Regions from separate parts of the Arthrobacter sp. Marseille-P9274 genome, predicted to be linked through region 2. Evidence: predicted binding sites of a transcription regulator. Region 2 holds the regulator's gene; the other holds the start of a gene.

Region 1 (3,406 bases), 730 kb from region 2:
TTCCTGGGCAACTTCGTGCTCTACCCGGCCGACGCCAAGACCGGGGACAACTGTCTGCTCGCGACCAAGGTGATGGTTCCCATCGACGGATTGGTCCGCCACGACGTAGGCCTGCTTGGTTCACCACCGTTCGAGATCCCACGCTCGGTCCTGCGGGACGCCCTTCCCAAGGAGCATGCCGGCCGCGCCAACTTCCGCCGTGACCTCGCGGCCAAGAACAGGCACAACCTTCGTACGATGGCCCTCTTTATGCTTGATCGCTGGCTCAACGCGACGCTTGCAGTACTGGTAATGTTTGCCGGCGTCGAGCTGTCCGATCAATTCGGTTTCCTGGCCTTCAGTGGATCGTTTCTCCTGATGCTTATAGTTGGCGTGCTGGCCCCCATTGGCATCCAACACCTCGTGCTGGGGTTCCGGCGGCTCAAGCCCCAGCTCTGCTCGATCTACGACCCCTACTTCTGGTGGCACGAGCGGTACTGGAAGGTGCAGGCCAATAGCCGATACATGTCGCTCCTCAACGGAACCCCCTTCAAGCCGGTGGCATGGCGTCTACTGCGCGTGCGGATCGGCTCCAGGGTGTTCGACGACGGCTGCTTTATCCCCGAGCGGACACTCGTGACGATCGGCTCCCGGTGCACCCTGAACAGCGGCACCCAAATCCAGTCCCATTCCCAAGAGGACGGGATGTTCAAGTCCGACTACGACGTCATCGGCGACGACGTCACGCTCGGCGTCGGCGCACTTGTCCACTACGGCGTAACCGTCGAAGACCGCGTCGTCGTCGCCGCCGACTCCTTCGTGATGAAGGGAGAAAACCTCCCCCGAGGATCCCTGTGGGGTGGCAACCCGGCCGAAGAGGCCCGAGCCGCCGTCACGTCCCCCGTCGTGCTGGAAACGCCCGTGGCATGACCACCAAGACACATGAGGGCAGCAGAGGCCCCGCAAACAGCCCTGCCCGCAGATCAAAATTCCGGCGAATTTAGCCTCAGGTCACGTCTCCTGTAATCCGGGGAACTCAGGGTTAGAGGCCGCTTGCCCGATCCCTCTACTTGTCCTACACAGCGCAGATTTATCGTGCTATCAGAACACATTTTCGATAGAATTAGGCATGGCGATCGCACCTCTCGAAGCGACTCAGGAAGCCACCGGCTTCCTCGCTTCGATGCGCGATGAACTGCAGGAGTTCGCCGCGATTTTCCGTCAGAATGCCGGCCTTCAAGACCCGCAGGTAGTGGCGGATTGCGTAGGGCTCTTCGAGGACCTCTCCAGGACCGTCGAGCAGCTGCAGGTCACTGGGGCACATACGGTGGAGCGGCAAGGCGTAGCAAGCGCGGGGGGCCGGGACCCGAACAACCCGGAGTTAAAGTCCGAATTCCGGGACGCCGCCGACTACCTCCGCGCCCGGCTGCGGATCAGCCGGACCGAAGCCCGGCGCCGTATCCGAGTGGGTGCCGGCACCATGCCGCAAACCCTCATCTCCGGCGGCGAGGCGCCGCCGAAGTACGAACGTCTGGCAGCCGGGCTCGCCGAGTCCGAGATCGGCGGCACGGCCGCGACCCTCATCCATGACACCCTCGAACGCATTCGCCCGGTCGCCTCCCCGGATGACCTGGCTGCCATGGAGGAACAGCTGACCCGGCAGGCCGCCGAATCGGATGTGGACACGCTGCGCATCATCGCGCGTAGCTGGGAAGCCGCCGTTGATCCCGACGGACGCGAACCCAGCACGGAACAGCTCGTCGCCCAGCAAGGCGTCTTCATCAAACGGAAGCGCTGGGGCCTGCACCGGCTCGAAGTATGTGCCACGGATGAACAGTACGAGCATCTGATCACGGCCATGAATACGGCAACCAATCCGCGCCTGCAAACCACCTTCTCACCCGAAGCCGGCGACCTCCAGGCCACCGACAGCAGCCCCGGCCACCTCACGGACGGCGCCGCCGCGGAGGCAAGCGCAGCAGCAACCGGCCCGGCGGCAGAAGCAGGACCGGCGGGAGAAACAGGGTTCGTTCCCGGGTGGCCTTCCCCCACCCGGCCCCAACTGCTGCTCCAGGGTCTCGTCGGTGCCTGTCAGATCGCCCTGTCCACGGATAAGCTTCCCGCCAGCGGAGGCCACCGGCCCCAGGTCATGGTCACCATCGACTACCAGGACCTCATGAACGCCACCGCAGCCGGTACCACCGGCCAGGCCGTCTTCACCGGGCTCATCACACCCCGCACGGTCCGCAAAATGGCCTGCGACGCCGACCTCATACCCATCGTCCTCGGCGGCAAAGGCGAAGTCCTCGACATCGGACGATCACAACGCCTGTTCACTCCGGCCCAGCGCCGCGCCCTCGTCGCCCGCGACAGGGGCTGCGCCTTCCCCGGCTGCACCATGCCCGCCCACTGGACCGAGGCGCACCACATCAGGTTCTGGAAGAAACACAAAGGCAGAACCTCCGTCGCCAACGGCGTGCTCCTCTGCTCCTTCCACCACCACCTGGTCCACGCCGGAGACTGGATCATCGAATCGATAGACGGAATACCGTGGTTCATCCCGCCCGCCTACATCGACCCCTCACAAGTCCCACGACGCAACAGATACCGGCACCCGCCCGTTCTCAAACGTACCGAACAGTCGGCGGCTGCGGCACAACCCACCCTGGGCTGGAACCGACCCTTCGGCGACGGGCCAGCGCAGCCGGCCGAACCGCCTTGGTAGGCAGACGCGTGACGTCCGAGGCGGAGTTATCGACCACTGTCTTACCCAATCTTTCCGCCGAACGAGCACGCCCCGCACAGATGCTGGAGCGGCCTGCGTGGCCACTTGCTGTGGCGGAGCATCCGGCGGCATGTGAGGATTACGGCATGGCCAACAAGACCCAGTCGACGAAGAAAATCCACTCTCTCCTCGAACAATCCGTGAAGGAGTCGCTGCCGCTGAGCATTAGGCGCAGCGTCCAGAAAAACGAAGTGCTCCATGGAACCGTGCTGGAGATCGGCAAGGACTGGATCCTGCTGGCCTCCCTTCGCGACGGCGGTTACCTGGACGGCTACACGGCGCTCCGGATCGCGGACCTGCGCATGGTCGAACCGGAGGAGACGTTCCTGCCGATCCTGAAGAAGGACTCCCATTGGCCGCCGAAGAAGCCAGCGAAGCTGGACATCGCCAATCCGCGGACCATTATGGACACTGCGGCGGCACAGGAAACCCTGGTCGCCGTGTTCCGCGAAGCCACGCGTCCCGACACGTGCCTGATCGGCGCGCCAATGGACTGGGGCAAGAAGTCCGTGTGGCTGCTCACCGTCGACCCCGCGGCCCAGTGGGAGAACTTCCTGATCAAACTGCCGTTCAAGGACATCACCAGGATCAGCTTCGGCGGTGACTACGAGACGGCCCTGCTGCGCGTGGCCGGCGCTGTCC
Region 2 (3,406 bases):
TCGCTGCCCACATGTTCCCGGCGGAGAGCCCGTGACCGAGGTAGTTGGCCAGCGCCTCCCGCAGCTCCGTGAATTCGCGGTCCGGGTAGCGGTTCAGGCCCCCCACCGCCGACTGGACGCGCGCCGCAATCGCGTCGGCAACCTCCTGAGGCAGCCCGTGCGTATTTTCGTTGACGTTGAGAAGCACGGGTACGTCGAGTTGCGGAGCTCCGTACGGTGTCAGCCCGCGCAGGTTGTTGCGCAGGGGCAGTCGGTTGAGTAGATCCAGCTGGTCGTTCACCTGACCAGCTTAGGCTCCGGCGGGCCCGGGGCAGGAATCGGGCCTGCCGGAGCGGCTCTTATTACAGCTGCTAGTCCCCCAGCGGGACGAACAGCCGCTGTCCGGCACGAACGACGGAATTCGGCAGATTGTTCAGCTGCTGGATCTCGGCAATGACATCGTGCGGGTGGCGGTCCGGCGCTGCCAGCACGGCCACATCCCACAGCGTCTGGCCGGGCGCGACGGCGACCGACACGGTGCGGCCGGGGCCAAGGTCAGGCCCCGAGCTGGCCAGGGCCGGCGCCGTAAAGAAGCCGATCAGGGTCAGCAGGACTGCGACGCCAAGCATCAGGGGCAACCCGATGAGCACCAGGCGGCCGCGGCGGGTGAGCCGCAGCGCGGGCGTCGAGCCGGGCAAAGCCTGCGGGGCGACGTGCGGGGCGAGCTGAACAGACATGAGGGTACCTTCCCGTTCCGCGTGCATATGCATCTTGGTTTCGAACGCATATTCGAACTGTCGGTTTCCATTTGTAGCACTTGTGATCGAATGTTGTCGAGACTCGATCGAATAAATGTTTGAGATCGTAGTAGGGCTGCCCTAGGCTTGAAGAAATGGCGGCCATGCCTGAGTCCATCAGCTGCCACTGACAACATTGGACCGGCCACCCCTGGCTAGCCCGGGGTGGCCGGATAGAGAACCGGGGCCAGTTCATGTCGAGGAAGATTGCAGCTACTTCAGGTGCCGACGGCACGGGAACCGCACGCAAGCGCGCGGCCGCGTCCCCCAAGAGCCTGACGCCCCGCCAGAAGAAGATCCTCGAAAGCATCCAGCGTTCCATCAGCGCCAAGGGCTACCCGCCGTCGATGCGCGAGATCGGTGACACCGTCGGGCTCGCCAGCCTCTCCAGCGTCACGCATCAGCTCTCGCAGCTGGAGAAGCTCGGCTATATCCGCCGCGATCCCAAGCGGCCGAGGGCCATGGAGGTCCTGACGCCGCTGACGCTCGAGAAAGGGGCGGTGGAGATCGAAGGCATGGCCGAGCCGGAGAAACTCCGCAGCATCGGCGGCCTGTCGGTATCGGAACTGGCCACGGCTTCCGATACGGCGATCGTTCCGCTGGTCGGCAGGATCGCCGCGGGCGGGCCCATCCTGGCGGACCAAGTGGTCGAGGACGTCATGCCCCTCCCCCGGCAGCTCGTCGGGCACGGCGAGCTCTTCATGCTCAAGGTCTCCGGCGATTCCATGATCGATGCCGCCATCTGCGACGGAGACTGGGTCGTCGTCCGCCGGCAGCCGAGCGCCGTCAACGGCGAAATCGTCGCCGCGCTGCTGGACGACGAGGCTACCGTCAAGACTTTCCGGCAGCGGGATGGCCACACCTGGCTGCTGCCGCAGAACACCCAGTATGAACCGATCCTCGGCGACGGCGCGACGATCATGGGCAAGGTCGTTTCGGTGATGCGCGCCCTGTAGCCGCCGCCCGGCGGGCCCTCAGCCCGCCAGGCGCTGCAGGATCTGGAGCGCCGTCGCCCGGTCCTTCGTCGACCAGAACGGCGGCAGCGCCGCCCTGAGGAAGCCCCCATACCGGGCATTGGCCAGTCTCGAATCGAGCACGGCCACCATGCCCCGGTCCCCCGCGGCACGGATAAGCCGTCCGGCACCTTGGGCAAGCCGTACCGCGGCGTGCGTGGCCGAAATGGTCATGAAACCGTTCCCGCCCGCCTGCGACACTGCCCGCGTGCGGGCGGTCATGAGCGGATCGTCCGGCCGGGGGAAGGGAATCCTGTCGATGACCACCAGGCGGCAGGCCTCTCCCGGCACGTCGACCCCCTGCCACAGCGTCATCGTCCCGAACAGGCAGGTATTCGGTTCGCTCGAGAATTGCCGGACCAGCGCCGCCATCGACGACTCGCCCTGGCAAAGGATCGTGAAGGGCAGCCGCTTGCGCATCTCCGCGGCGGCATCCTCGGCGGCCCGCCGCGACGAGAACAGTCCGAGGGCACCTCCATTGGAGGCGCGAAGCAACGCTTCGAGCTCGTCCAACTGCTCGGGGCTTGTCCCCCGGCCTGGCTTTGGCAGGTGGGAGGCCACATAGAGCACGCCCTGCTTCGGGTAGTCGAACGGGCTCCCGACATCGGCGCTGCTGTACTTCGGCGCTCCTTCGCCCAGCAGGCCCAGCGAGCCGGCGACGGCGTCGAAGGCGTTGCCGATGGCGAGGGTCGCGGACGTGAGGACGACGGTGTGGCCCTCGAAAAGCCCCTCGCGAAGCCGGGAAGCCACCGACAGCGGCGCCACGTTCAGCATCGGCGGCAGGGTCTCGTCCGGAGGTCCGTAACCGCTGCCCGCTGTGAAGCTGCTGGGACGGGTTATCCATAGGACCTCCCGGCTGTGGGCGGTGGACACTACCCGGTCGCACAGCTCCAGGATGGCCGCCAGCCGTGACCTTGCCATCTGCCTGCCGCCGTCCGCCGCGCCCGAGCCATCGGGCTTGGAGTCGGACAGTGCCGTTCGAGCCGCCTCCCGCAGCTGGGTCAACGCCAGTTCCTGCTCGGGCCGCAATCCGGCCGCCATGAGTCCGGACGGAACCGAATCGAATGCCGCTTCGAAGCTCTTGGCGGCAGCGTTCAGCGCATCGACGCTGATTGCCGTGTGCTTGCGGGCACTGGAGGCGGCGGCGGTGATCATGGCGGCCGAGAGTTGTCCGGAGACCGCCCCCGTCACGCGATCCTGCAACTCATGGGCCTCGTCAATAACAACGAAGTCGTAGTCCGGCAGGACGGCCAGCCCCTCGAACGCGTTGATGGCCAGCATCGCGTGGTTGGTGATCACCACGTCGGCCTCTGCCGCGTGCATGCGTGCGCGCTCACTGAAGCATTCCGCCGCGACCGGACACCGCTGGGCCCCGAGGCACTCCATGGCGCTCACGGAGACCTGCCGCCAGGCCCGGTCGCTGACCCCAGGGACAATCTCGTCCCGGTCCCCCGTGTCGGTCTCCTCGGCCCAGGCCCGCAGCCGCTTGATTTCCTGTCCCAGAGCGGTGGTCGGCCCGGGGGCCGGCGCCGGATGCGGGACGGTCTCATCGGCGAGGTCGAAGAGCGCCTCCGGAGCATCGTCCGCCGGGAAACCGCCGTCGACCTTGTGCAGGCA

What was found. Region 2 encodes LexA, which represses DNA repair genes until DNA is damaged. Its sites were predicted from a motif close to TCGAACANNTGTTCGA; they were not measured.
Region 1: OC550_RS01530 (HNH endonuclease signature motif containing protein) is a predicted target of LexA. The motif match lies at 1,082-1,097, and genes of this name have one in related genera.

What each region holds. Positions count from the first base shown of each region.
Region 1 is NZ_CAMPOV010000001.1:326,816-330,221, forward strand. It holds gene OC550_RS01525 (Pls/PosA family non-ribosomal peptide synthetase) at 1-909, shown strand, start outside; gene OC550_RS01530 (HNH endonuclease signature motif containing protein) at 1,109-2,704, shown strand; gene OC550_RS01535 (hypothetical protein) at 2,851-3,406, shown strand, end outside.
Region 2 is NZ_CAMPOV010000001.1:1,059,225-1,062,630, reverse strand. It holds gene OC550_RS04825 (histidinol-phosphate transaminase) at 1-280, opposite strand, end outside; gene OC550_RS04820 (LysM peptidoglycan-binding domain-containing protein) at 351-716, opposite strand; gene lexA (transcriptional repressor LexA) at 971-1,732, shown strand; gene OC550_RS04810 (ATP-dependent DNA helicase) at 1,751-3,406, opposite strand, start outside.